Regions from separate parts of the Streptomyces sp. NPDC088252 genome, predicted to be linked through region 3. Evidence: riboswitches for the same ligand, from Rfam matches in the RefSeq annotation. Region 3 holds a riboswitch; each other region holds the start of a gene.
The links. A riboswitch is a leader RNA that binds a small molecule or an ion and turns the genes downstream of it on or off. The one in region 3 is predicted to bind cyclic di-AMP.
Positions count from the first base shown of each region.

Region 1: it holds a riboswitch for cyclic di-AMP, as region 3 does, so the genes downstream of both, ACIOHC_RS10070 (transglycosylase family protein) here and ACIOHC_RS36460 (LysM peptidoglycan-binding domain-containing M23 family metallopeptidase) in region 3, are expected to answer to the same signal.
Region 2: it holds a riboswitch for cyclic di-AMP, as region 3 does, so the genes downstream of both, ACIOHC_RS20370 (C40 family peptidase) here and ACIOHC_RS36460 (LysM peptidoglycan-binding domain-containing M23 family metallopeptidase) in region 3, are expected to answer to the same signal.

Region 1 covers NZ_JBIURS010000004.1:89,833-99,393, reverse strand. Annotated here, with positions in the region: gene ACIOHC_RS10080 (cytochrome P450) at 1-908, shown strand, start outside; gene ACIOHC_RS10075 (transglycosylase family protein) at 1,014-1,952, shown strand; cyclic di-AMP (ydaO/yuaA leader) riboswitch at 2,253-2,423, shown strand; gene ACIOHC_RS10070 (transglycosylase family protein) at 2,427-3,188, shown strand; gene eno (phosphopyruvate hydratase) at 3,612-4,898, shown strand; gene ACIOHC_RS10060 (septum formation initiator family protein) at 5,091-5,561, shown strand; gene ACIOHC_RS10055 (DUF501 domain-containing protein) at 5,622-6,155, shown strand; gene ACIOHC_RS10050 (exopolyphosphatase) at 6,279-7,220, shown strand; gene ACIOHC_RS10045 (NAD(P)/FAD-dependent oxidoreductase) at 7,702-9,084, shown strand; gene ACIOHC_RS10040 (class I SAM-dependent methyltransferase) at 9,464-9,561, shown strand, end outside.
Region 2 covers NZ_JBIURS010000009.1:153,513-163,073, reverse strand. Annotated here, with positions in the region: gene ACIOHC_RS20400 (methyltransferase domain-containing protein) at 1-151, opposite strand, end outside; partial or broken gene ACIOHC_RS20395 (IS5 family transposase) at 264-1,075, opposite strand; partial or broken gene ACIOHC_RS20390 (caspase family protein) at 1,533-1,997, opposite strand; gene ACIOHC_RS20385 (hypothetical protein) at 2,106-2,348, opposite strand; gene ACIOHC_RS20380 (ATP-dependent Clp protease proteolytic subunit) at 2,524-3,159, shown strand; gene ACIOHC_RS20375 (hypothetical protein) at 3,167-3,475, shown strand; cyclic di-AMP (ydaO/yuaA leader) riboswitch at 3,872-4,044, shown strand; gene ACIOHC_RS20370 (C40 family peptidase) at 4,048-4,521, shown strand; gene ACIOHC_RS20365 (ATP-binding protein) at 4,661-5,092, opposite strand; gene ACIOHC_RS20360 (helix-turn-helix domain-containing protein) at 5,297-6,157, shown strand; gene ACIOHC_RS20355 (DUF397 domain-containing protein) at 6,183-6,389, shown strand; gene ACIOHC_RS20350 (8-amino-7-oxononanoate synthase) at 6,460-7,608, opposite strand; gene bioB (biotin synthase BioB) at 7,751-8,917, shown strand; gene ACIOHC_RS20340 (adenosylmethionine--8-amino-7-oxononanoate transaminase) at 8,910-9,561, shown strand, end outside.
Region 3 covers NZ_JBIURS010000027.1:421-9,981, forward strand. Annotated here, with positions in the region: partial or broken gene ACIOHC_RS36425 (flavodoxin-dependent (E)-4-hydroxy-3-methylbut-2-enyl-diphosphate synthase) at 1-83, shown strand, start outside; gene dxs (1-deoxy-D-xylulose-5-phosphate synthase) at 109-2,010, shown strand; gene ACIOHC_RS36435 (aspartate aminotransferase family protein) at 2,007-3,404, shown strand; gene ACIOHC_RS36440 (XRE family transcriptional regulator) at 3,487-4,095, shown strand; gene ACIOHC_RS36445 (DUF6126 family protein) at 4,129-4,296, shown strand; gene ACIOHC_RS36450 (tyrosine-protein phosphatase) at 4,318-5,130, opposite strand; gene ACIOHC_RS36455 (alpha-galactosidase) at 5,357-7,456, shown strand; cyclic di-AMP (ydaO/yuaA leader) riboswitch at 7,747-7,907, shown strand; gene ACIOHC_RS36460 (LysM peptidoglycan-binding domain-containing M23 family metallopeptidase) at 7,911-8,852, shown strand; gene ACIOHC_RS36465 (SGNH/GDSL hydrolase family protein) at 9,117-9,561, shown strand, end outside.

The DNA.
Region 1 (9,561 bases), on a different contig from region 3:
TGCAGGAACTGACGGACCGCCTCATCGACCGTTTCATCGCGGAGGGGGAGGCGGACCTCATCCACGACTTCGCGTTCCCGCTCCCCATCTACGCGATCTGCGATCTGCTCGGCGTGCCGCGCGAGGACCAGGACGACTTCCGGGACTGGGCGGGCATGATGATCCGCCACGGCGGCGGTCCGCGCGGCGGGGTGGCCAGGTCGGTGAAGAAGATGCGCGGCTATCTCGCCGAGCTGATCCACCGCAAGCGGGAGAACCCGGGGGGCGATCTGATCTCGGGGCTGATCCGGGCCAGCGACCACGGCGAGCACCTCACCGAGAACGAGGCCGCGGCCATGGCCTTCATCCTCCTCTTCGCCGGCTTCGAGACGACGGTCAATCTCATCGGCAACGGGGTGTACGCCCTGCTGCGCAACCCCGTGCAGCGTGAGCGGCTGCATCTCTCCCTCGATGCGGGGGAGAGCGAACTGCTGGAGACCGGCATCGAGGAACTGCTGCGCTACGACGGCCCGGTGGAGCTGGCGACCTGGCGGTTCGCCACCGAGCCTCTGACACTCGGCGGGCAGGACATCGCGGCCGGTGACCCCGTGCTCGTCGTGCTCGCCGCCGCCGACCGCGACCCGGAACGCTTCGAGAACCCCGACACGCTCGACCTCGCACGGCGTGACAATCAGCACCTCGGATACGGGCACGGCATCCACTACTGCCTGGGAGCACCACTCGCCCGGCTGGAGGGACAGACCGCGCTCTCCACGCTCCTGAGGCGCCTTCCGGACCTGCGGCTTGCGGTGGAACCTGCCGATTTGCGGTGGCGTGGCGGGCTCATCATGCGCGGACTGCGCACGTTGCCGGTGGAGTTCGAGCCGGGGGTCCCCACGACGCAAGGTGACACACTGTCAACTCTGTGACTTTCACGTGATCTGCGCTGCATCGACTTGTGACACGCGTTCGAGTCCCGCTAGGTTCACCGTTCGACTCACCAGTCACTCGTCAGTCACACGGAAGGCAACCCCATGGGCTCCGCGAACGGCAGACACCGTCGCCCTCGTCAGGCACCCGCCATCGTCGTCGCCGCGGGCGTGACCGGCTCGGCCATCGCCATCCCGCTGCTCGGCGCGGCCGGTGCGCACGCGGCCGACGCCACGACCTGGGACCGGGTGGCCGAGTGCGAGAGCGGCGGCATGTGGAGCGCCGACCTCGGCAATGGCTTCTACGGCGGCCTGCAGTTCTCGCCGGAGACCTGGAAGGCGTACGGCGGCGAGTCGTACGCCCCGCGTGCCGACCTCGCCAGCCGCGCGCAGCAGATAGCCGTGGCCCAGAAGGTCCTGGCCGACAAGGGTCCGGGGGCGTGGCCCAGCTGTGCGGTCATCTCCGGTCTCGCGGCGGACGGGGCGCTGCCGGGTGTCGACCCGGGGATCGCGCCCTCCGGCGAGCCGACGAGCGGTGCGGAGCCGGCTGACGGCGAGTCGGCCACCCCGTCCGATGCCGCCACGCCGTCGGACAGGGCTGGCGCCTCGGGTGCCCACGGCAAGTCGGCGGGCAGGAAGGGCCACTCCGCGAAGCCTTCGGCCACCGAGTCGGCCGCCCCGTCCTCGGGCCCGTCCGACGATGCGTCCGATTCACCCCGTACGTCCGACTCGTCCAATGGTGTGAGCGGCAAGCACCGCGGCGCCCCGGCGCCCGAAGGGAGCCCGGACGCGAACGGCGGCGTCGACCGCGAGTCGGGTCGCCATGCCTCCCGCGGTGGCGGCGACGCCCGCGACGCGGGCGCGGCGGCTGCCGACGGCGCGTACACCGTCCGTTCCGGCGACAACCTCTGGGCGATTGCTGACGCACAGAAGGTTCCCGGCGGCTGGCCCGCACTCTATGAGGCCAACAGGGGGACGGTCGGCTCCGACCCGGACCTCATCCTCCCTGGCCAGAGCCTCCGTCTCGACGTGAAGGCCGACTGAGGGCAGTCTGAAAATCGGCTAATAGAGCCTCAAAAATCGGGGTAGTTAGGGGACCTATGTCCACTTATGCGTAAGTGAGACATGGGTCTCTTTGCGTCAACTGGCGTGTCGCGCCCGGGGAGCCCTTCCGCATCGCCTCCGACCTGCGAAAACGACGGTTCCTCAGATGCAAGTAAGGGCTGATTGTCCGATGTGTCCATCGTTGAATGTGGGGGTTGCCTGTGTTTACGGTCGGAACCGCTCGCACCGCGGGCCCCGTCGACCGTCACGCCGAATCCTGCCGTCGGTCGAAGGGAACAGACGCGTAAAGCGCCGTAGGCAGGAGCGGGGGACCCAGGTAGGCGCCGGCCCGATCGCCGAAAGGTGGATCAGGGGCGGCTTGGGGTGAAGTCGCGTGCTAGGACGTGCGACCGGGCAACTCACTTGGCCCGAACCCGACAGCTCACCTCGTAGGCGTCGGTGAGGAGAAGTTCCATGCTGTTTTCCAGCAAGGGCAAGCACCGCCGCCCGTCCAAGGCCGTCCGTGTCGCCACGCTCGCCGGTGTCGCCGGTACCGCCGTCGCCGTCCCGCTGATGGGTGCGACCGGTGCCTCCGCAGCCTCCGTCGCGACCTGGGACGCCGTCGCGCAGTGCGAGTCCGGTGGCAACTGGTCCATCAACACCGGCAACGGCTACTACGGCGGGCTGCAGTTCTCGCAGTCCAGCTGGGCCGCCGCCGGCGGTACGCAGTACGCCCCCCGTGCCGACCTGGCCACCAAGGCTCAGCAGATCGCCACCGCCGAGAAGCTCCTCGCCATGCAGGGCCCGGGTGCCTGGGGCTGCGCCGGCGCCGGCAACCTGCGCAACGACGGTGTGGACCCGGGCGTCGACACCGGCTCCTCCTCGAAGACCAACTCCGGCGCCACGCAGCAGCAGAGCGCCCCGGCCGCGCCCGAGCGGCAGTCGCAGCCGGCCCAGCCGAAGAAGGCCGAGCGCACCGAGGCCCCCGCCACCAACCGCTCGGACCGCTCCACCGCCCCGCAGGCCGAGTCGAAGAAGACCGTCACCACCCCGACCGGCGAGAAGGTCGAGAAGGGCGACGGCGAGTACAAGGTCGTCTCCGGCGACTCCCTGAGCCGGATCGCCGCCGACCACAAGGTCAAGGGCGGCTGGCAGCACCTGTTCGAGCTGAACAAGGACATCGTCAAGGACGCCGACCTGATCTACCCGGGTCAGCAGCTGCACCTGACGAAGTAGTCCGGGGCCTCTCCTCCCTGAGCACCCCGGCCCGGCGCGCATTCCCCCGTACGCGCCGGGCCGGGGTTTCCGTGTGGCCCCCTGCTTCTGCGGGGCGCGTCACCTCTGTATGTGCGGCGGCTCCGTCCCGGCGGGGCGCGTCGTCCCCGTATCGCATCCCTGAGGGCGGGCCCGTATCGCGTCCGTACGGGCGGGGCCGGCCTGGGTCCCGGGGGCGGCCCCGGCGGTGCGTGATCGTTCAACTTCTATAGTTACTGGCCAGTAAAATTCTGGCTGTTTGCCCCGCAATACTCGCTCTTGGGTCCTTTTTCGTCCCAGGGGACGGGCGGTCGTCCGACTGAGCGGGCCGGGCCGGTTAGGCTCTTGTCGCAAGGCCAAAGTGACCCTGCACAACCAGTGTCATATCCCAGAAGGAGATGCCTCGTGCCGTCCATCGACGTCGTCGTAGCCCGGGAAATCCTCGACTCCCGGGGGAACCCCACGGTCGAGGTCGAGGTTGGCCTCGACGACGGCAGCACGGGCCGTGCTGCCGTGCCGTCCGGCGCCTCCACCGGTGCGTTCGAGGCCATTGAGCTTCGCGACGGTGACCCCAACCGCTACCAGGGCAAGGGCGTGGAGAAGGCCGTCCTCGCCGTGATCGAGCAGATCGGCCCGGAGCTCGTGGGGTACGACGCGACCGAGCAGCGGTTGATCGACCAGGCGATGTTCGACCTGGACGCCACGGAGAACAAGGGCTCGCTCGGCGCGAACGCCATCCTCGGTGTCTCCCTGGCCGTCGCCCACGCCGCCTCCGAGGCCTCGGACCTGCCGCTGTTCCGCTACCTCGGCGGCCCGAACGCACACCTGCTGCCCGTTCCGATGATGAACATCCTCAACGGTGGGTCGCACGCCGACTCCAACGTGGACATCCAGGAGTTCATGATCGCCCCGATCGGCGCGGAGTCCTTCTCCGAGGCCCTGCGCTGGGGCGCCGAGGTCTACCACACGCTGAAGAAGGTCCTGAAGACCAAGGGTCTTTCGACCGGTCTCGGTGACGAGGGCGGCTTCGCGCCGAACCTGGAGTCGAACCGCGCCGCCCTGGACCTGATCGTCGAGGCCATCAAGGAAGCCGGCTACGTCCCGGGCAAGGACATCGCGCTCGCGCTCGACGTCGCCGCCTCGGAGTTCTACAAGGACGGCAAGTACGAGTTCGAGGGCAAGTCCCGCTCCGCCGCCGAGATGACCGAGTACTACGAGGAGCTCGTCTCCGCGTACCCGCTGGTCTCCATCGAGGACCCGCTGTACGAGGACGACTGGGCCGGTTGGAAGGTCATCACCGACAAGCTCGGCGCCAAGGTGCAGATCGTCGGCGACGACCTGTTCGTCACCAACCCGGAGCGTCTGGCCCGCGGCATCGAGGAGGGCTCCGCCAACGCCCTGCTCGTCAAGGTCAACCAGATCGGTTCGCTGACCGAGACGCTGGACGCCGTCGAGCTGGCCCAGCGCAACGGCTTCAAGTGCATGATGTCCCACCGCTCCGGCGAGACCGAGGACGTCACCATCGCCGACCTCGCCGTCGCGGTGAACTGCGGTCAGATCAAGACCGGCGCCCCGGCCCGCTCGGACCGCGTCGCCAAGTACAACCAGCTGCTGCGCATCGAGGAGATCCTCGACGACGCCGCGGTGTACGCGGGCCGCTCGGCGTTCCCGCGGTTCCGCTCCGAGAGCTGACCGGGGCAGCACTCCGCGAACTGATCGGCACAGCGCTCCGCGAACCGGTGAGCGCGACGCTCCGCGAATCGTCAGGCGCGGCAAGGGCTGACCGCAGGCCCTCACGGGCCGAAGGCACCGGCCTCCGTCCGTCCCCGCACTCGGTCCCGTACCGTGTGCGGGGACGGACGTGCGTAATGGGGAGGCGGAGACATGGCCGCGAAGGACCGGGACCGGTTCTCCACCGCGACCCGACTGCGGCTGCTCGGTGAGCAGACCGCCGCCCGCGTCTACCGGTCGCAGAACCGCCGTCAGGCCCGTCGCTCCCGGCTCACCGGCCGGGCGGCCTTCCTCGCCCTCGTCGTCTGCTCCCTGGTGGTCGCGCTCGCCTACCCGATGCGGCAGTACGTGTCGCAGCGCGACGAGATCGCCGACCAGGAGCGCCGGGCGCAGGAGGCCCGAGCCCGCACCGAGGAGCTGCGCGACGAGAAGGCGCGCCTCCAGGACGACGCGTACATCAGGCAGCTGGCCCGCAAGCACCTGCACTACCTTCTCCCCGGAGAGACCGGTTATACGGTGATCGACCCCGACGCGGTCAAGGAGCGCAACGGCGAGACGGACGATTCCGGCCGGCCGTGGCACTCCAACCTCTGGGACGGCGTGGACAGCGCCGACCGCGACTGACTCCCTTCATCCCCTCTGCAGAACCGCAGTTCGAGCAGCCCGATCAGAACCTAGGCAGGCATGGAAACCCCCCCTCCGCAGACCGAGTCCACCGCGCCCACCGAGGCGGACATCGCCGCGTTCCAGCAGCAGCTGGGCCGCCCGCCGCGCGGGCTGCGCGCGATCGCGCACCGCTGCCCCTGCGGCAATCCGGACGTGGTCGAGACGCAGCCCCGGCTGGAGGACGGTACGCCGTTCCCGACGACGTACTACCTGACGTGCCCGCGTGCCGCGTCCGCGATCGGCACGCTGGAGGCGAACGGCGTCATGAAGGAGATGACCGAGCGCCTCGCCACGGACCCGGAGCTGGCCGCCGCGTACCGGGCCGCGCACGAGGACTACATCGCCCGGCGTGACGCCATCGAGGTCCTTGAGGGCTTCCCGAGCGCCGGCGGCATGCCGGACCGGGTGAAGTGCCTGCACGTGCTGGTCGGGCACTCGCTGGCCGCCGGGCCCGGAGTGAACCCGCTGGGCGACGAGGCGATCGCGATGCTGCCCGAGTGGTGGCGCAAGGGGCCGTGCGTTTCGCCGTGCGGCGTGCCGGACGAGGACTGACCGTTCCCCCTCCGGGGGCTCTGCCCCCGGACCCGCCCCTCGATCGTCGGAGGGGCTTGAATGGGGGCTCTGCCCCTGACCCCGCTCCTCGATCGTCGTAGGGGCTTGATCCGGGAGTACTTCATGACCCGCGTGGCCGCCATCGACTGCGGTACCAACTCCATCCGACTGCTCGTCGCCGACGCCGACCCGGCCACCGGCGAGCTCGTCGAGCTCGACCGGCGGATGGAGATCGTCCGCCTCGGCCAGGGCGTCGACCGCACCGGCAGGCTCGCGCCCGAGGCCCTGGAACGCACGTTCGCCGCCTGCCGCCGGTACGCGGCGGTGATCGAGGAGCACGGGGCGCAGCAGATCCGTTTCGTCGCCACCTCCGCCTCCCGCGACGCGGAGAACAGGGAGGACTTCGTCCGTGGTGTGCTGGACATCCTGGGCGTCGAGCCCGAGGTGATCAGCGGCGACCAGGAGGCGGAGTTCTCCTTCACCGGCGCCACCAAGGAGCTCGCGGGCCGCGATCACCTCGCGAAGCCGTATCTCGTCGTGGACATCGGCGGCGGCTCCACCGAGTTCGTCCTGGGCGACGATCACGTGCGGGCCGCGCGCTCAGTGGACATCGGCTGCGTCCGCATGACCGAGCGGCACCTCGTGCACGACGGTGTCGTGAGCGATCCGCCGGCCCCCGACCGGATCGCCGCGATCCGCGCCGACGTCGATGCGGCCCTCGATCTCGCGGAGGAGAGCGTTCCGCTGACCGGGGCCGCCACTCTCGTCGGTCTCGCCGGGACGGTCACCACGGTCGCCGCGATCGCCCAGGGGCTTGAGGAGTACGACTCCGAGGCGATCCACCACTCCCGGATCACCCTCGAACAGGTTCAGGGGATCACCGCACGGCTCCTCGCCTCCACCCACGCCGAGCGCGCCGAGATCGGTGCGATGCATCCGGGGCGGGTCGATGTGATCACCTCCGGGGCGCTGATCCTGCTGGCCGTGATGGAGCGGACCGGGGCCCGGGAGATCGTCGTCAGCGAGCACGACATCCTCGACGGAATCGGCTGGTCGATCGCCTGAGGGATTACGGGACACCCCTCAGGGGTTACGGCAGCCCTCAGGGGCCGCGGCGGGCCCTCCGGGGCCCCGAGAGATGCTCATGCGCACTCCGGCCTGCACTTTTGAGTCTTCATGGGCCACTCGGGGGGCACCTCGCGAGACATGTCGCGACGAAGTTCGTGAACTTCTTCACAAGGAATTCGGCCCTGCGGAAGGCGGTTCTGGTCCGTATGGGCACTCAGGGTCGCCTGCGGGGTCGTTCCGTGTCGATACGGGGCCGTTCCGGGCGCGTTGCCGGAGTGTGAATCGGGGCGGTGGTTCACCCCGCTCCGGGGGTCAAGGGCCAGCTCACAGGCGGTGAACAACGTTCGCCCCCGGGTCGCGGTTCCCTGTCGGCGCCATGACCTCGGTCACGTGGGCGGCGCAGTGTAGCAGAGGGTCGGTCATACCTTGTGAAGGGGCTCACGAACCCACCCCCCGAGGGGGGTGGATACTCGATGGCATGAGCACCACGGAGCGTCCCAGGATCCTCGTAGTAGGCGGTGGGTACGTAGGCCTGTACGCAGCTCGGCGCATTCTGAAGAAGATGCGCTACGGCGAGGCGACCGTCACGGTCGTCGACCCCCGGTCGTACATGACCTACCAGCCCTTCCTCCCCGAAGCCGCCGCCGGCAGCATCTCGCCTCGGCATGTCGTCGTCCCGCTGCGACGCGTACTGCCGAAGGCCGAGGTGCTCACCGGTCGCGTCACGACCATCGATCAGGACCGCAAGGTCGCCACGGTCGCGCCGCTCGTCGGCGAGGCCTACGAGCTGCCCTTCGACTACCTGGTCATCGCGATGGGCGCGGTCTCCCGCACCTTCCCGATCCCCGGCCTCGCCGAGCAGGGCATCGGCATGAAGGGCATCGAGGAGGCCATCGGCCTGCGCAACCACGTCCTCGAGCAGCTGGACAAGGCCGACTCGACGACCGACGAGGACGTCCGCCGCAGGGCGTTGACGTTCGTCTTCGTGGGCGGTGGATTCGCCGGTGCGGAGACCATCGGCGAGGTCGAGGACATGGCCCGCGACGCGGCGAAGTACTACACGAACGTGAAGCGCGAGGACATGCGCTTCATCCTCGTCGACGCCGCAGACAAGATCCTTCCCGAGGTCGGCCCGAAGCTGGGCACCTGGGGCCGGGAGCACCTGGAGTCCCGTGGCGTCGAGGTCTTCCTCTCGACCTCCATGGACTCCTGCGTCGACGGTCACGTCGTGCTGAAGAACGGCCTGGAGGTCGACTCCAACACGATCGTGTGGACGGCCGGTGTGAAGCCGAACCCGGCGCTGGCCCGTTTCGGTCTGCCGCTCGGTCCGCGCGGTCACGTGGACACCTCCGAGAAGCTCCAGGTGCAGGGCACCGACTACATCTGGGCCGCGGGCGACAACGCCCAGGTCCCGGACATGGTCGGCCGCAGGGCCGGCAACCCGAACGCCTGGTGCCCGCCGAACGCCCAGCACGCGCTGCGGCAGGCCAAGGTCCTCGGCGACAACGTCATCTCCGGGATGCGCGGCTTCCCGCAGAAGGAATACAGCCACGCCAACAAGGGTGCGGTCGCCGGTCTGGGGCTGCACAAGGGCGTGGCGATGATCGTCATGGGCAAGATGAAGATCAAGCTCAAGGGCCGTCTCGCCTGGTACATGCACCGTGGCTACCACGGCATGGCGATGCCGACCTGGAACCGTAAGATCCGGATCTTCGCGGACTGGACCCTTGCGATGTTCCTCAAGCGCGAGGTCGTCTCGCTCGGCGCCATGGAGACGCCGCGCGAGGAGTTCTACGAGGCCGCCAAGCCGGCCCCGGCACCGGCCGCCGCCAAGGCCGAGGGCGAGAAGGCCAAGGCCTAGGGCCTCTTGTCCGGACCGGGCCGGGCTCCGGCCTGATCCGGACGAAGGATCTCGGTCCGCGCGCGGGTCCCACTCGCCCGCGCAGTACGTGCACAGCGCCCGAAGGGGCCGTCCGCCATCCGTGGTGCGGACGGCCCCTTCGGCGTACTCGGCCGCCGCGCGGCTGGGCGCCGTGCGCGGAGCGCGAGGCGACGCACCATCAAATACATGTGATCTGCAAGTATTTTGCCGTTCCGTTGCGCCATAGCGGGATGGCCCGCGTTCCGTGGACTGTTGAGGAGGGTGTACCTCGCCGTGGCGTCGTGGGTGCCCGGCGTGGTTGCAGGCATGTTTGGGCATGTTTGGGCACATTGGGAACACCATCACGGAGGTGTGCGCCATGGCAGACGCCGCATTGCGGCTGACCGCTCTCGCCGAGGAGTTGCTGGGAGAAAAGCTGCCGGTCCGTATCCGGGCCTGGGACGGCAGCGAAACCGG
Region 2 (9,561 bases), on a different contig from region 3:
CGAACACGCCCGTACCGCACCCGATGTCCAGCACAGACCGCGCGCCGAACTCCTCCGCCATCGCGAGATACGCGTCGAGATCGCTGCGGTCCGGATCGAGTGGGTCGTAGATGGCGGCGAGCCGCGGATGCCCGAAAGTTGCGTCACCCATGGAGGCGAACGTATGTGGCCCCGAGCCCGCGCGGCCACTGCTTTTCGGGTTACGGCGCCAAGCGGGCACGGCGAAGTGCGCCGCTGATCCCGGCAGGAGTTGTCTTCAAATGTCACGCCCACATCAGGAGCGAGGCGAGGGTGACGGCCGCTTTGTAGGACTCGGCGGTCTTGTCGTAGCGGGTCGCGATGCCACGCCACTGCTTGAGGCGGTTGAAGCACCGTTCCACGACGTTGCGATGCTTGTGGAGCTGCTTGTCGAAGCGGGGCGGGCGTCCGCCTCGGCTGCCGCGGCGGGCCCGGTTGCGATTCTGGTCGGCTCGCTCGGGCATGGTGTGGGCGATGCCGCGCCGCCGCAACCAGGTGCGTATCGCGCGGGAGCCGTAGCCCTTGTCGCCCAGTACATGAGCGGGCCGCAGCCGGGGCCGTCCCGGCCCGACGCGGGGCACCCGGATCGCCTCCATCACGGCGGTGAACTGCGCGCAGTCATTCGTGTTGCCGCCCGTCAGCACGAAGCCGAGCGGGCGCCCCAGGGCATCGCAGGCCGGGTGGATCTCGCTGGTCAGGCCGCCCGGGGAGCGTCCGAGTGCGGGGATGCGGAGCCCCCTTTCCGGGCCCCGCCGACATGCTGGTGGGCGCGTACGACGGTGGAGTCGACCGACACCACCCAGTCGATCTCGCCCGCCGCGTGCGCCCGGGCCTGGGCGGACCGGAGCATCCGCTCGAAGGTGCCGTCCAGGGCCCACCGGCAAAAGCGGGTGGGCAGCGTGTGCCAGGAGCCGTACCACTCCGGCACGTCCCGCCAGGCCGTGCCCGTCCGGAACTTCCACACGATCCCGTTGAGCACGGTTCGGTCGTCCAGACGCTTCCGTCCGTGCAAGGACTGGGGCAGCAAAGGACGGAGGAACTTCCACGAGACGGTCATAGGTCACATGCACCGTTCCCAAGTCATCCCACCCGAGGGGGGAGATGAGCTCGTACCGTTCGCCGTTCGCCGATCGCGATCGGCTCCGCATAGCGCCGGGATGTGCTGCGGGCCTCTGCCGACACCGGCTGCTCGTAGCGTCGAGATGCGGCTTGGGCGTCCGCCGCCACCGGGAGCAACCGGCGGGCCAGCGCCCGTAGATGCGTCCCGGGAGCGGGTCACGGAGCAGCCATAGGGAAGTCCGGCCGGAACCCGGAGTTGCGGGTGAGGACCAGGGAGCCCGAGGTGTCGGTACCAGTGCGGTCAGGCGTGGGGCGCCCCTGCGCCGCCAGGGCCGCCTTGACATGGGTGTATGCGGTGTCGACGGTAATCTCTGCAAGGCCCACCTGGCGATGCCGTGCGTGAGCACTTGGAGCAGCTCACCCGTGAAGGCAGTGTAGGTTTCACCAATGCGCGCGATCGCGGGCAGGTCATGGCGGGCGGAGCTGATGACCACCGCTCCCGCTGTCGCTACCTGGACCCGCAGGGTGTCGGCCGCGTCCACCATCAGCCCGTGGGCTTGCCCGCTGAAGCAGCTGTCGAGGATCACCACCCGGCGTTCCGCCCGAGTCTGGATCAGCACGGACTTGAGCCGTGTATACGGCAGGCGGGTCCACGGCTCGTCCGGCCTGGAGCCGGTGACCGAGTCCGAGTACCGCAGTTCGTCATCGGGATGACCGTGCCCGCTGTAGTGGATGAGCAGGGTGTCAGTAGCTTCCGCGGCCGCCCCTCGAACGGGGCCGATGAATTCGGATGGCTGCCTGGGGTCGGCGACGACCGTGCAATGCCCCGACGGCAGGCCCCAGCCTGGGGCTGAGGTGAAGAAGCCGGGCGAGCGCGGCAAGGTTGTTCCGGACGGCCGGGAGAGGCGGCAGGTGGTCATAGTCCGCGACACCGACCAGGACCACCCGTGAGGATTCCGGGCGGGGAGGCGGCATCCGGCGGCTACTCGCTCTCCAGCGCCTGGACGAGCCGGGCGACGACGGCCGGATCACCGGAGTCCACTGTCACCCGTACACCATTGCGCTCGATGGTGACGACCGGCGTCGATGGCCGGGGGGATCAGCGCGATGACGTCGAGGGTCGTGCCCATCTCGCCCTCGGCAGGGGGCGCTGGCCGGAGGGCGAGAGTTGCGCCGGTCCTGATCGCCGTGTCCTGGCGGAGCCGTTGCGCGAGTTGGCGCAGGTCCCGTCCCGGCGAGTCCCCGTCCACGGAAAAGTGGTACTCCGACATACATCGACCCCTCCCCCTTGGCTTCCGTCCGTCGCGGGCGCGAACTGGCGCACCGTCATAGAGCCATCATAACCTTCTGTACGTCCTGTACATTTTTTACAGAAACTCGCGCAGGCCCCGCACGGACCCCGATACGCGGACTGCGTACAGACCCGGAGGAGAGGCATCACCCATGCTGTTCCGTCCCAGCGCCCGCTACGTACTGCCCGAGTTCACCGAGCGCACGACCAGCGGAACCCGCACCTTCGACCCGTACTCCAAGCTGCTCGCCGAGCGGATCGTGTTCCTGGGCACCCCGGTCGACGACACCGCGGCCAACGACCTGATCGCCCAGTTCATGTATCTGGAACATGACGCTCCGGACCGACCCGTCTCGCTCTACATCAACTCCCCCGGAGGCTCGTTCGGAGCCATGTCCGCGATCTACGACACGATGGAGTACCTCACCTGCGACGTGGAGACCTTCTGCCTCGGCCAGGCCGGTTCCTGCGCCTCGGTACTGCTCGCCGCGGGCACTCCGGGCCGACGGCACGCACTGCCGGGAGCCCGGGTCGTCGTTCAGCAACCCGCGCTCAGCGAGCCGGTGCAGGGCCGGCCTTCCGACCTGGAGATCGAGGCCCGGGAACTGGAACGCATCCGCGAGATGCTCATCACACTGCTGGCCCGTCATACCGGCCGCGGCGCCGAGCAGATCGCCACCGACATCGAGCGCGACCTCATTCTCGACGCGCCGGGCGCCAAGGCATACGGCCTGGTGGACCACCTCACGCAGAACCGGAAGTCATCACTCCCCCCGCACGGCACGAGGTGAACGCCCGGTGCAGCCGCCACACTTGCCACAACTGCCCGCACTGACCCGCGCGGAGGGGGAGTTCATCGACCGCTACCTCGAAGTCCTCGACCAGTTGGGCCGGATCAATCCGGCGCGCGGCAGCGACACCTATGGCGCGCTGCGCGCGGCGCAGGCACTGGTGGCCCGGGCGGGCGCGCTGCGGGATGCCCTCGCGTCGATGCATGAACGCGGCGAGGCGCAGATCCACACGGGAACCCTGGCGCGAGCCCTGCGCGTACTGGACGGGGAGCGACGGGCCGGACGCGTCACCATACCCCCCGCTCCGCCGAGTTGATCAGCCTCCGCCGGCCCCGCCGCCGGGGTCCGGCCGGCTCCCGCGACCCCACCAGCAGCCGGGATTCGGCCAACTCCCGTACATGACACGCCCGGTGGGCACATCGAAATACCTCGCTCGTTCGGCGTAGAAAGCCCCCCTCGCGCGGGATATCTCAACTTGCGTTTTTCAGATGACCAGTGATCGGAATCAATGATTCCACCGCTGGTACGGGCCGGGTCCCGGTGAGCGCCCCGGCCCCCGAATTCGTCACCCCCACCCGAACGGGTCAGTCGTGAGGAGCCTCACAAATCGCTGTTTCCTCTCGGAAATCCGGCAGTCGGTGAGTCAAGATCCCTGGGACGACAAGCCCCCGCCACCGCGACGGGGCGGTCCGGGCGGACGCCGAGTCCTGCCGCCGTCCGGATGCCTGGTCGACAGAAGTGGATCGGCAGGAGTGGAGGACCCGAGCACAACGGGTCGACCGGATCACCGGTCGACCCTCGGGGTGAAGCCGCCGAGCGCGGCCGGGCAACTTCGCCAGCCCGAACCCGACAGGTCATCCTTCACAGGCGGCTGACGAAGGGTTGCGCATGGCTGCGCAGGTTCATGTCCCGTCTCTGCTCGTCCGGGCCGGTACGGCCTCGGTTCTGACTCTGGCCGCCGTCGGCGGCACCATGCTCGCCCCGGGCGCCACGCCGGAGGCCCAGGCGGCGACTCCCTCGATGAAGGCGCTGAACATCGCCGCGTCGAAGAAGGGGTCGCCGTACGGGTGGGGGGCCACCGGCCCCAACCGCTTCGACTGTTCGGGGCTGACGGTCTATTCGTTCAAGAAGGCGGGCAAGAAGCTCCCCCGCACCGCCCAGCAGCAGTACAACAAGACCCGCCATGTCTCGGCCAAGCACAGGAAACGCGGCGACCTGGTCTTCTTCCATTACGGTCGCAGCGTCTACCACGTGGGGATCTACGCCGGCCACGGCAAGATCTGGCACTCGCCGAGGACCGGCGCGGTGGTCCGGCTGGAGAAGATCTGGACGAAGAGGGTCTACTACGGGCGGGTCGGCTGACCCGTCCGGGGGATCCTGGCCGTCCTCCGGCCGCGATTCGCCGGCGGTGCACCGTCCCGTGTCGCTGACCTGCCCGTCACTGATGCGGGGGCGGTCACCTGGCCCGACGCGGCGCGCCGTGCGTCGCTCCCGCCCTCGGTCAGCCCTGCACGGGGATGCTCCAGGGAAGCGCGATCCAGACCGTCTTGCCGCCGTCGGCGGTGGGCGTGACGGTGAGCCGGCCGCCGCACTCCTTGGCCAGACAGCGGATGATCACCATGCCGCGCCCGTTGTCCTGCTGAACGGCGGCGGGCAGCCTACGGGGCCAGCGCGGGTGGCTGTCCGTCACCCCCAGATACAGCAGTTCCTCCTGCTCCAGTCTCAGGTCCACGGCGAAGGTGGGCGACTGCCCGAAGGTGTGCTGGACGGCGTTGGTCGCGAGCTCCGAGACGATGAGGCGGATACTGTCGGCGAACTCGGTGTCGGCGGTCAGGCCCCATTCGGTGAGCATCCGGACCACATGTTTCCGGGCCGCCGAAACCGAGGCCGGATCGCTCGGCAGAGTGAGGCTTGCTTCTTGATGGTCTGCCATGGCGAGCCGTCCCTTTCCCACCCGGACCGACGCGGGATCGGTCCCGGTTGCGCTTCGCGCCAGATTGCCATCGATGCTGCCCTCCCCGACGGCGATCCACCAAGATATGCATATATCTGTCGCTCAATGCGGTGAACCCCGCCACACGAAACCGGATGCGGGCGCCACACTGTCCGCTCGGCACGAGAGGGAGGGAGGCCGCGCATGCACTACGGCCCTGCGGTACGACGCCGCAAGCTCGGGGAGGAGCTCCGGAGGCTGCGCCACGCGTCGGGACTGACCAGTCGGGACGCCGCGCGGAGGCTCGGCTGGCACCAGTCCAAGCTGAGCCGGATCGAGACCGGTGTCAGTGGGGTGCGCCCGGCCGATGTGGCCGGACTGATGGACGCGTACGGCGTGGACGACACCCGGCTCCGGACGCTCCTGGAGGCGCTGGCAGGCTCGGCGGGCGGTGGCGGCACCGGGTGGTGGCATGCCTATCGCGGCCTGATTCCTCCGCAGTACCGCGACTTCATCAGTCTGGAGTCGCAGGCGCGGACCGCACGGACCCTGGAGACCTCGGTGATGCCGGGACTTCTGCAGACGGCGGACTACGCACGCGCGGTGACCCGGGCTTCGCTGGACGGTTTACCCGCCGGCCAGTTGGACTCCCTGGTGGAGGTGCGGCTCGCCCGCCAGGGGGTGCTGCGGACCGATCCGCCGCTGCGGCTGAGTGCGGTGCTCGACGAGGCGGTGCTGCGGCGCGAGGTCGGCGGGCGCCTGGTGATGAGGAACCAGCTGCGCCATCTGGCCCGGGTGGCTCAACTGCCCCATGTGGAACTCCAGTTACTGCCGTTCTCGGTCGGCGGATACGCCGGCCTCACCGGGCCTTTCGTTATCTTCTCATTTCCGAACACTTCTGATCTGGACGTGGTAGTTCTCGACCATTTGACGAGTAGCCTCTACCTGGAGCGGAAAGAAGACCTTGAGGCGTACAGCTCGGCCTTCCGCACCATGCAGGCACATGCGCTGTCGCCGCAGCACTCGTTGGACCTCATCGCCGCGATCGACCGCGACGGTCGGTGACCCCGGACTGCCCGAGAGGGGCGTCATGTCGGATTGCCTCGCACAGCACGAGTTACGGTGGCGGCGCAGCAGCCGCAGCACGGGCATGAACAACTGCGTGGAAGCCGCGCCGTTCGGTCACGGGCGCATGGCCGTGCGGGACTCCAAGGACGTGTCCAGGCCACCACTGCGGTTCTCCGCGGAGGCCTGGACCACCTTCGTCTCCGGCCTGCATCGGCGTTCGGCCGGCTGACGGGCACGACCGCCCACAGAGGTGGTCGGTCGGCGGAAACGGTCGGTCGGCGGAAACGGTCGATCGGCCGTCAGGGCCGGCCGACGGGGGCGGTTCGCCGCACGACCGCCACCGCCGTGGCGATCTGTTCGTCGGTCAGATCCGCCCGCGCCGTCAGCCGCAGCCGGGAGACGCCGTCCGGCACCGACGGCGGCCGGAAGCAACCCACCGCGATGCCCGCGGTGCGGCAGTCGGCCGCCCAGCGCACAGCCGCCTCCGCCGAGGGTGCCCGCACCGAGACCACGGCCGCGTCGGGGCGTGCGGCGGTCAGTCCGCCCGCCGTCAGCCCCTCGTACAGCGCGGCGGCCACGGTCCGGGCCCTGGCGGCGCGCTCCGGCTCGCGGCCGAGCAGCCGCAGGCTGCCCAGGGCGGCGCCTGCGGCGGCCGGTGCCAGTCCCGTGTCGAAGATGAACGTACGGGCCGTGTTGATCAGGTGTTCGATGACCGTGGCCGGACCGAGTACCGCTCCGCCCTGGCTGCCCAGGGACTTGGAGAGGGTGAGTGTGGTGACGATTCCCTCGCCGCCGGCAAGCCCGGCGGCGGCGAGCGCACCCCGACCTCCGTCCCCCAGCACACCGAGGCCGTGCGCGTCGTCGACGAGCAGTGCGGCGCCCTCCGCCCGGCAGGCATCGACCAGTTCGGGCAGTGGCGCGGCGTCGCCGTCGACCGAGAAGACCGAGTCGGTGACCACCAGAGCGCGCCCCGTGTGTGCCCGCAGAGTCTTGCGCACGGCATCGGGATCGGCGTGCGGCACGACGGCGGTCTCGGCCCGGGAGAGCCGGCAACCGTCCACGATCGAGGCGTGGTTGCCGGCGTCGGAGACGATCAGCGAGCCTCGGCCGGTGAGCGCGGTGAGGGCGGCGAGATTGGCCGCGTAGCCCGAGGACAGCACCAGTGCCGCCTCGAAGCCGCAGAAATCGGCCAGTTGATCCTCGAACTCGGCATGCAGCGCGGTGGAGCCGGTCACGAGCCGCGATCCGGTCGCGCCCCCGCCCCACCGGTGCGCGGCCTCCGCCGCGGCGGCGGTGACCTCGGGGTGCCGGGTCAACCCCAGATAGTCGTTGCTCGCGAGGTCCAGGAGCTCCGGTTCGGCGGGCCGGGGGCGGAGCGTGCGGACGAGTCCGGCGTCCGCGCGGCGGCGCGCCTCGTCGTCGATCCAGTCGAACGGGTCGAAGGGCATGAGCGGTCCCTTTTGTAGGCAGCTCACAGAGGCTAACCGGGGGTGCGGCCGGTCATGGTGTGGCAATACACACACCCTCGACGCGCGCTCTTGTCCGGTTCCTCCTTGGCCGCGGGCCGTGCCGTAGGCCAGGATCGACGCCATGGACCTCCTGAACACGCTGGTGGACAAGGGACTGCGGCGCGAACTGCCGACCCGTGAAGAAGCTCTCGCCGTGCTGGCGACCTCGGACGACGATCTGCTCGAAGTGGTGGCCGCGGCCGGAAAGGTGCGCCGGCAGTGGTTCGGGCAACGGGTGAAACTGAACTATCTGGTCAATCTCAAGTCCGGGCTCTGCCCCGAGGACTGCTCGTACTGCTCGCAGCGGCTGGGCTCGAAGGCCGAGATCCTCAAGTACACCTGGCTGAAACCGGACGAGGCCTCGAAGGCCGCCGCGGCCGGGGTGGCGGGTGGCGCCAAGCGGGTGTGTCTGGTGGCGAGCGGTCGTGGTCCGACGGACCGTGATGTGGACCGGGTGTCGGAGACCATCGAGGCGATCAAGGATCGACACGAGGGCGTCGAGGTGTGCGCCTGCCTCGGTCTGCTCTCCGACGGACAGGCCGAGCGGTTGCGTTCGGCGGGCGCGGACGCGTACAACCACAACCTCAACACGTCCGAGGGCACGTACGGCGACATCACCACCACCCACACCTATGCGGACCGGGTGGAGACCGTGCAGCAGGCGCAGGCCGCCGGCCTCTCGGCGTGCTCCGGGCTGATCGCCGGAATGGGTGAGAGCGACGCCGATCTGGTCGATGTCGTCTTCTCGCTGCGCGAACTGGACCCGGACTCGGTGCCGGTGAACTTCCTGATCCCGTTCGAGGGGACCCCGCTGGCCGAGGAATGGAACCTCACCCCGCAGCGGTGTCTGCGCATTCTGGCGATGGTCAGGTTCGTCTGTCCGGATGTGGAGGTACGGCTCGCGGGCGGGCGCGAGGTGCATCTGCGTTCGATGCAGCCGCTCGCCCTGCACCTGGTCAACTCCATCTTCCTGGGCGACTACCTCACCAGTGAGGGGCAGGCGGGGCAGGCGGATCTGGACATGATCGCGGACGCCGGTTTCCAGGTGGAGGGAGCGGGGACGACTACCCTGCCCGCGCACCGCGCGCAGCCGGGTGGTGGCTGCGGTGCGCACGACGGCGGGTGCGCGCCCTGTGGCGACGGGCCCGGGGAGGCCGTCGCCGAGACCGGTGAGGTCCCGGCCGCGCGCACGGATCTGGTGGCGGTCCGTCGGCGCGGGGCGGGAACGGAGTTCGCCCCCAATGCCTGAGCTCCTCTCCCCGGCCGAGCTGCGGTCCCTGGACCGGGCGCATGTCTGGCATCCGTACGGCTCGATGCCCGGACGTCAGGAGCCGCTGGTCGTGGAGTCGGCGTCCGGGGTCCGGCTCCGGCTCGCCGAACCGGCCCATGGGCAGGACGAACTGGTCGACGGCATGTCGTCCTGGTGGTCCGCGGTGCACGGCTACAACCACCCGGTGCTCAACGAGGCGGCACGCGGTCAGCTGGACCGGATGAGCCATGTGATGTTCGGCGGGCTCACCCATGAGCCCGCCGTACGGCTGGCCACCCGGCTGGTCGAGATCACCCCGGAGCCGCTGCGGCATGTCTTCCTGGCCGACTCCGGCTCCGTGTCGGTCGAGGTCGCGGTGAAGATGTGTCTGCAGTACTGGCGATCGGCCGGGCGGCCCCGGAAGCAACGGCTGCTGACGTGGCGCGGCGGCTATCACGGGGACACCTGGCAGCCGATGTCGGTGTGCGACCCCGAGGGCGGCATGCACGGGCTGTGGTCGGGTGTGCTGCCGCGGCAGGTCTTCGCGGACGAGCCGCCGGCCGGTTACGACGCGGAGCCGGATGCCGCGTACGTGCGCCACCTGCGGGAGCTGATCGCGGAGCACGCCGACCGGCTGGCCGCGG
Region 3 (9,561 bases):
TGATCGAGGAAGCCCTGAAGATCGCCGAGGGCATGGACGCCGCGGGAACGCCATCGGGGGTTCCCGCCGTCACCGTGAGCTGAAACAGAACCAGAGAGGGGCCCGAGCGTGACGATTCTGGAGAACATCCGGGGGCCGTACGACCTCAAGGCGCTGAGCGCGGCGGAGATCGACGAACTCGCCGAGGACATCAGACAGTTCCTCATCCGGGCGGTGGCCAGGACGGGCGGTCATCTGGGGCCCAACCTGGGGGTGGTGGAGATCTCCATCGCCCTGCACCGGGCCTTCGACTCGCCCGTGGACCGCATCCTGTGGGACACCGGGCACCAGAGCTATGTGCACAAACTGCTCACCGGGCGGCAGGACTTCTCCAAGCTGCGCGGCAAGGGGGGCCTGTCCGGCTACCCCTCCCGCGAGGAGTCCGCGCACGACGTCATCGAGAACTCGCACGCCTCGACCGTCCTCGGGTGGGCCGACGGCATCGCCAAGGCCCATCAGGTACTGGGGCGGAGCGACCACGTCGTGGCCGTCATCGGTGACGGCGCACTCACCGGCGGCATGGCCTGGGAAGCGCTCAACAACATCGCGGCCGCGAAGGACCGTCCGCTGATCATCGTGGTGAACGACAACGAGCGTTCGTACGGCCCGACGATCGGTGGCCTCGCCAACCACCTCGCCACGCTCCGTACCACCGACGGATACGAACGCTTCCTCTCCTGGGGCAAGGGAGTGCTCCAGCAGACGCCCGTCATCGGACAGCCGTTGTACGAGTCGCTGCACGGTGCGAAGAAAGGGTTCAAGGACGCCTTCGCCCCGCAGGGCATGTTCGAGGACCTCGGGCTCAAGTACGTCGGCCCGATCGACGGCCATGACGTCGCGGCAGTCGAATCCGCACTGCACCGGGCGAAACGCTTCCACGGTCCGGTGCTGGTGCACTGCCTCACCGAGAAGGGCCGTGGGTACCCGCCCGCGCTCCGGGACGAGGCCGACCGCTTCCACACCGTGGGTGCGATGGACCCGCTGACCTGCGCACCGCTGGCCCCGGCCGGAGCGCCGACCTGGACAGCCGTCTTCGGGGACGAGATCGCCGCGATCGGCGCCGAGCGGCCGGACGTCGTGGCCATCACCGCGGCGATGCTGCACCCCGTCGGACTGACGAAGTTCGCCGAAGCGTTCCCCGACCGGGTCTGGGACGTCGGGATCGCCGAGCAGCACGCCGCGGTCTGCGCGGCGGGACTCGCCACCGGCGGACTGCATCCGGTCGTCGCCGTCTACGCCACCTTCCTCAACCGGGCCTTCGACCAGTTGCTGATGGATGTCGCGCTGCACAGGTGCGGGGTGACGTTCGTCCTGGACCGGGCCGGGGTCACCGGGCCCGACGGAGCCTCCCACAACGGCATGTGGGACATGTCGGTGCTGCAGGTCGTCCCCGGGCTGAGGATCGCCGCCCCGCGCGACGCCGACGAGCTCCGGGCCGAGCTCCGCGAGGCCGTCGCCGTCGACGACGCGCCCACCGTGATCCGGTTTCCCAAGGAGTCGGTGGGGGAGCCGATCCCGGCCATCGACAGGATCGGCTCCATGGACGTGCTGCACCGGGCGGACGACCCCGATGTACTGCTGGTGTCCGTCGGTGCGCTCGCCCCGGTCTGTCTCGGCGCCGCGGACCTGCTGGCGGGCGGCGGCGTCCGCTGCACCGTCGTCGACCCGCGCTGGGTCAAGCCGGTCGACGAACAGCTGGCCCCGCTCGCCGAGCGGCACCGGCTGGTCGCCGTCGTGGAGGACAACAGCCGGGCGGGGGGCGTCGGTTCGGCGGTCGGACAGGCGTTGCGGGACGCCGGTGTGGACGTACCCCTGCGGACGTTCGGCATCCCCGAGCAGTTCCTCGCCCACGGCAAGCGTGCCGAGGTACTGGCGGACATCGGGCTCACACCGGTGGAGATCGCCGGGCGGATCAGCGCGGCCCTGGCCGCCAAGGACGCAGCGAGAAGGACCGAGGAGAGCGGGGCATGAACGACGACGGGCCCAAGGGCTTCGATCTGGCACAGCTCCTCGCGGAGCGCGGCGCCGAACGCTATGAGCTGCACACCAGACACCTCAATCACCAGCTGCCCCGCATGCTGCACACCATCGGTTTCGACAAGGTCTACGAACGGGCCGAGGGCGCGCACTTCTGGGACGCGGACGGCAACGACTACCTCGACATGCTCGCCGGATTCGGGGTGATGGGGCTCGGCCGGCACCACCCCGTGGTGCGCAAGGCCCTGCACGACGTCCTCGACGCCTCGCTCGCCGACCTCACCCGCTTCGACTGCCAGCCGCTGCCGGGGCTGCTGGCGGAGAAGCTGCTCACGTACAGCCCGCACCTGGACCGGGTGTTCTTCGGCAACAGCGGTACGGAGGCCGTCGAGACCGCCCTCAAGTTCGCCCGGTACGCCACCGGCAGGCCCAGGATCCTTTACTGCGCCCACGCCTTCCACGGGCTGACGACCGGCTCGCTCTCGGTGAACGGGGAGAGCGGCTTCCGGGACGGCTTCGCGCCCCTGCTGCCGGACACCGCCATCGGGCTCGGTGATCTCGACGCGCTGCGGCGGGAGCTGAAACGCGGCGACGTGGCGGCGCTGGTCGTCGAGCCCATCCAGGGCAAGGGCGTCCACACCGCGCCGCCCGGCTTCCTGCGGGCCGCACAGGACCTGCTCCACCAGCACAAGGCGCTGCTCATCGCCGACGAGGTGCAGACCGGCCTCGGCAGGACCGGCGACTTCTACGCGTACCAGCACGAGGAGGGAGTCGAACCGGATCTGGTCTGTGTCGCCAAGGCCCTCTCCGGCGGCTATGTGCCGGTCGGGGCGACGCTGGGCAAGGACTGGATCTTCAAGAAGGTCTATTCGTCCATGGACCGGGTCCTGGTCCACTCCGCGAGCTTCGGCTCCAACGCACAGGCGATGACGGCCGGTCTCGCGGTCCTGGCGGTGATGGAGGACGAGGGGACCGTCGCCCACGCGCGCCGTACCGGCGATCTGCTGCGCGAGCGTCTGGCCGCACTGGTCGACCGCTACGAGCTGCTGCACGAGGTGCGCGGGCGCGGGCTGATGATCGGCATCGAGTTCGGGCGGCCGTCGTCATTGAAGCTGCGCGGCCGCTGGACCATGCTGCAGGCGGCCCGCAAGGGCCTCTTCGCGCAGATGGTGGTGGTTCCGTTGCTCCAGAAGCACCGCATCCTCACCCAGGTCTCGGGCGACCATCTGGAGGTGATCAAGCTGATTCCGCCCCTGGTGATCGGGGAGCCGGAGGTCGACCGGTTCGTCACCGCGTTCACCGCCGTGATGGACGACGCCCACAGCGGTGGCGGGCTGATGTGGGACTTCGGCAGGACACTGGTCAAGCAGGCCGTCGCCAACCGCTGACCCGCGGAATGTGCGGCTCGTGGGTTTTTGCCTCAGAGGTAAGGAATTTGCCTCTGAGGAAAGCTCCTGGCCCAATGGGTACATGAACACTCCGGACGGAGGGGTGGCCGACGAGCTGCCCGGGATCGCGCCACGCCTGCGCGATCTGCGCCGCAGCCGTGGTCTCACCCTGGAGACCGCCGCCGAGCGGGCCGGGCTCTCGCCCGCCCATCTCTCCCGGCTCGAAACGGGCCGTCGTCAGCCTTCGCTGCCGATGCTCCTCGGCCTTGCCAGGATCTACGGTACGACGGTCTCCGAACTATTGGGCGAGACGCCCCCGGAACGTGACGCGATCATCCGTGGCGGAAGGTTCGACGGGGCCGAGGCCGACGGCTGGATGTACCGGCGGGCCGGCGGTGCCGGCCGGGCGATGCAGGCGCTCCGCGTCCGGGTTCCGCACGGTGCGCAGGGCGACCTCGTACGCGTCCATCCCGGTGAGGAATGGCTGTACGTGCTCGCCGGGCACCTGCGGGTCACGCTCGGGGACACCGTGCACGATCTCGCCCCCGGTGACAGCGCGCACTTCGACTCGCTCACCCCGCACCGGATCACGGCCGTCGACCGTGACGGTGCCGAGCTGCTCTTCGTCCACACCCTGCTGCAGAGCCCCGCCGCCGAGTTGTGCCTCGGCAGTGGTATCCACCGTCGCTGAGACCGGTCCGTCCGGTCGCCAGAGAGGACTGTCATGTCCGATTCAGAGAACTTCGACCCGCTCGGGTCCAGGAAGAACTACGAGGCCCAGGAGCGGAAGTTCCCGCGCGGTGTGGTGATCCGGCTGTTCGCCTACCTCATCGCGGGACACATCTTCGCGGCCTTCCTGTACCTGCTCTTCGCGGTGGCCGGCAAGGGCTGACCGCCGCGAGGGGCGGTCGGGCTACTCCTGGTCAAGGAGCTGCTCGTGCAGCCGCTCACGGGTCTCGGGGGCGAGCTTCAGCCCCTCGGAGAGATAGCGGTCGGTGCTGCCCCAGGTCTCCTCGATGGTCGCGAAGGCCGCGTCCAGATAGGCGGCGTGGGCGCCGAAGAGGGGGTTGAGCAGCTCCATCACCTCGGGCGACATGCCGTTCGCCGAGGTGTCGCTGCGGCGCACCCGGTAGCGGCGGTGGGCGTCGTTGGACTTGAGGTAGTCGGCCTCGATGGCCTCGCGCTCGACGCCGACCGCCAGCAGCGACACCGCGATCGACAGACCGGCCCGGTCCTTGCCCGCCGCGCAGTGCATCAACGCCGGAACGCTGTCCTCGGCCAGGGCGTGCAGCACCCGGCTGTGTTCGGCGGTACGGTCCAGGATGATCGAGCGGTACGAGGCGATCATCCGGTTCGTCCCCTTGCCGTCGGCGAGGAGCGAACGCAGCTGGTCGAGATCGCCGTCGCGGACCATTTGCCAGAACTCGGCGCCGTCGGCGGGGTCGGAGAGCGGGATGCTCACGTTGCGTACGCCCGGCAGTTCCACGTCCAGGCCGTCGAGCCGGTGGTCGGCGGCGTTGCGGAAGTCGAAGACGGTGTGCAGACCGAGACCGCCGAGAAACGCGGCGTCCTCGGCGGTGGCGTGCGCGAGGTGACCACTGCGGAAGAGCCGTCCGTACCGCACCCGCCGGCCGTCCGCGGTGGGCAGTCCGCCCACATCGCGGAAATTGCGGACACCTGCCAGTTCGGGTTCCGTCGACGGGATCTGCGGCAACTGCTGCGTCACAGGGACTCCTGGGGTGTCTGGCGTCGACGCGAGTCGCCGACAAGGTCACTTCCGCGACGATACGACATTGATTCCTCAGGCAATCATCTCGGCCTTTCCTTGTCGATACCTCGTGAACCTCCGTGCTCCGGTGGTGAATCCGTCCAGTGAATTTCGTCGCGAGACCGTTGCCCGCCTGCCCGACGATGGTCGATGATGTGCGGAACTGTTGGAATGTGGGGGAGCGATGATCGAGACTGGCGACAAGGGTCGGACCTGGCTGCTCACCGGGGCGAGCAGCAGCTACGCACTGCGCATCACCGAGCGGGACGAACTGCTCCATCTCCACTGGGGACCGCGGATCTCCCTTGCCGCGGCCGAGGCCCTGGCAGCGGCGCCGGAACCACCGGCCAGGGGGTTCGAGTCCTGGCTCGACGGCCGTGAGGAGTATCCCGTGGAGGGCGGCCCGCGGTTCGTCCGCCCGGCCCTCTCGGTGCGCACCCCCGAGGTCCGTGGCACGGAGTGGGCCTTCACCGATGCCGTGGTGGACGGGGACGAACTCCGCATCGGCTTCACCGACTCCGCGCACCGGCTCGCCCTCACGCTGCACTACCGGATGCGGAACGACTCCGATGTGATCGAGCGCTGGGCCACCGTCGCCCACGCCGGGCCCGACGGCCCGCCGCTGGAGCTGCTGCGCGCCGACGCCGCCGCCTGGGCGCTGCCCGCCCGCGACGGCTGGCGGCTGAGCCGGCTGCACGGCCGCTGGGCGGCGGAGTCCCGGCTCGCACGGGCGGAGCTGACGTACGGCGAAAGCGTCATCTCCAGCAGGCGTGGCCATACGGGCCACCAGTACCTGCCGTGGGTCGCACTCGATGCCGACGGTGCGGCGACCGAGGAGAGCGGAGAGGTGTACGGATGCGCGCTCGGCTGGTCCGGGTCGTGGCGGATCTCCGTACAGCGGCTCCCCGACGGGCTCGTGCAGATCACCGGCGGCGCGGGCTACGACGACTCCGGGCTGCTGCTGCTCGGACCGGGGGAGTCCTACGTCACACCCGTCTTCGCCGGGCTGTGGAGCGCGGAGGGGTTCGGCGGGGCGAGCCGGGCCTGGCACACCTGGCAGTTGGCCCATGTGATCCCGGACGCCGAGAGTCTGCGGCCGGTGCTCTACAACTCCTGGGAGGCGACCGGCTTCGACATCTCGCAGGAGCAGCAGCGCGCCCTCGCCGAGCGGGCCGCCGCGATGGGTGTCGAACTGTTCGTCGTGGACGACGCGTGGTTCGGCCGTCGCACCAGTGACCGGGCGGGGCTCGGGGACTGGACGCCGAATCCGGCCCGCTTCCCCGGCGGGCTGAAGCCGCTCGCCGACGAAGTGCACGGTCTCGGAATGCAGTTCGGCATCTGGGTCGAGCCGGAAATGGTCAATGCCGACAGCGATCTCTATCGCGCACACCCGGACTGGGTGCAGCACTTCCCCGGCCGGACGCGTACCGAGTTCCGTAATCAGCTGGTGCTCAATCTGGCCCGCACCGATGTGCGGGACCATCTCTACGAGCAATTGGACACGTTGCTCTCCAGCGCGCCCGTGGACTATGTGAAATGGGACTTCAACCGCTCCTTCACCGATGCGGGCTGGCCCGGCGAGGAGTATCCGCAGAAGCTCTGGGTCGAGCATGTGCACGCCCTCTACGCGCTGATCGACCGACTCCGGGCCGCGCACCCCTCGGTCGCCTTCGAGTCCTGCTCGGGCGGCGGCGGCCGGATCGATCTGGGGATTCTGTCCCGCACGGACCAGGTGTGGACCTCCGACAACACCGACCCGCTCGACCGCCTCGCCATCCAGGAGGGCTTCGGTCAGATCCATCCGGCCCGGGTGATGGCCGCCTGGGTCACCGACAGTCCGAACGTCCAGCTCAACGACCGGGTCAGCTCGCTGCGCTTCCGCTTCGTGAGCGCGATGGCCGGTGTGCTCGGGGTCGGCGGGGACCTCACCGAATGGAGTGAGGGCGAACTCGCCGAGGCGCGGGACTGGGTGGGCCTCTACAAGGAGATCCGGCCGGTGGTGCAGCACGGCTCCCTGTACCGGCTGCGCGCCCCGCGGGGCGGACTCAGTGCGCTCCAGTACGTCCACGGGGAGGAGAGCGTGGTCCTGATGTGGCTGGAGGCGCAGAGGTACGGGGAGCGGCCCCCGGCCCTCAGGCTGCGCGGGCTCGACCCCGCGGCGATGTACACCTGCCTGGACACCGGGGCGGTGCACCACGGCTCGGTGCTGCTGCACCAGGGGCTGCACACCGGGCTTCAGGGGGATCTCGACGCGGGGGTACTGAGGCTGCGGCGCGAGCGATGAACGTGATGTGTCCGTAATGCGTAGATTCACCCCGAACTCGCACTGTTTGTCGGGTGGATGGTCGCCCTCTCGTGAGCGGGATCATATCCGTGACGGTGTGTGCTGGCGGGGTGGTCGGGTATTCCGTGCGCGGCGCGGAAATTCAAGATCCTCGATCCACGGAGTGTGACCGGAATTCCGCGTCGAATTCTCGGCGCGGATTCCGGTGCGGAACCGGTGGCTTGTTCTCGCCGTCCCGACTCGCTTACGGTCGCCGTCAATCCGGTCGGACCGCCTAATCCTGCCGCCGTCCGGAATTCGCACCCACTCATCGTGTGGCAGGAGCGGGGGAACCAGGTAGGCCGCCGATCGGAGAAATCCGGCCGGCTCGGGGTGAAGTCGCGCTCGGCGCGGCCGGGCATCTCCAGCCCGAACCCGACAGCTCACCTCGTAGGCGCCGGAGAGGAAACACCCCATGCCCATATCGGGTAAGCATCGTCGTACGAAGTCCAGCGTCATCGCCCGTGGTGTCGCCGCCGCAGGCGCCGGTGGCGCCGTCATCGCGCTGCCGCTGCTCGGCGCCACCGGTGCCCACGCCGCGGAACAGGCCGCCCCGGCCGCCGCCGCGCAGTCCGCCTCCATCGCCGCGCATGCCGCCCCGGCCCAGCCGGTCGCGCAGCAGCAGGCCGCCACCACGACCTACTCCGTCGTCTCCGGCGACTACCTGTCGAAGATCGCCGCCGAGCACAAGATCGAGGGCGGCTGGCAGAAGCTGTACCAGGACAACCGCGAGGTCGTCGGCAACGACCCCGGTCTGATCTTCCCGGGCATGAAGCTGACGCTCGGCGGCAAGGCGTCGGCCGACGACGCGGCCACCGGCGCCGGCGCGGGATCGGCCCTCCCCTCGAAGGCCCTCTCGGTTCCCTCGTCGGTCGTGGAGAAGTCCGCCCCGGCCAAGTCCGCCCCGGCCAAGGAGTCCAAGACCTCCGCCCCGGCCGCCCAGAGCAGCGGCTCCGGCTACGCCCACCCGGTTCCCGGCAACCACACCACCGGTTACCGCGCCTCCGGCTCCAACTGGTCCAGCGGCAGCCACACCGGGATCGACTTCCCCGTCTTCACCGGCACCAGCGTGAAGGCCATCACCTCCGGCACCGTCGTCACCGCCGGCTGGGGTGGCGCGTACGGCAACCAGGTCGTCATCAAGCACGCCGACGGCCACTACTCGCAGTACGGTCACCTGTCCTCGATCTCCGTCTCGGCGGGCCAGTCCGTGAGCACCGGTCAGCAGATCGGGCTCTCCGGCGCCACCGGCAACGCCACCGGACCGCACCTGCACTTCGAGGTCCGCACGGGCCCGGCGTACGGTTCGGACATCGACCCGATCGCCTTCCTGGCTTCGCACGGCATCTACGTCTGAGCCGAACAGCCGGGCAGTTGAACAACCGGCGTCCTTCGTCCGGATCGGGCCGGATCGGCGTGCCGGGCACGCGAGCCCGGCGTGATCCGGACGACAGGCCCTGGGGGTGACCCGAGCCGCACAGAAGGGGCGGTGCGCGGCAGCGCACCGCCCCTTCTGCTTATTCCCCCTTTACCAAAACCTGACCGGGTGGCCTATCTCACCACCCGTCAACCCCTTATTACGGTCGCGTAGGTCACATTCGGCGGTGCAGGATAAGCGTTTGTGGCAGACGATTCGAGAAATAATCAACGTGGCGTCATCAACCGACATGGTGTCATCGGGTCGTACGCGGCGATTGGCGACAGCTTCACCGAGGGGGTCGGCGACCCCGGCCCGGACGGAACCTTTGTCGGCTGGGCGGACCGGTTCGCGGTGCTTCTCGCGGACCAGCTCCCGGACCCCGGTACGGCGACGGACACCGAAGGCTCCGCGCACGGGAATTTCAGGTACGCCAATCTCGCCGTACGCGGACGACTCCTGGACCAGATCGTCGAGGAGCAGGTGCCGCGCGCCAAGGAGCTCGCACCCGACCTGGTCAGCTTCTGCGCGGGCGGCAACGACATCATCAGGCCCGGCACCGACCCCGACGACGTCGCCGAGCGCTTCGAGCGTGCGGTCGCGGAGCTGACCGGATCGGTCGGCACCGTCCTGGTCACCACCGGCTTCG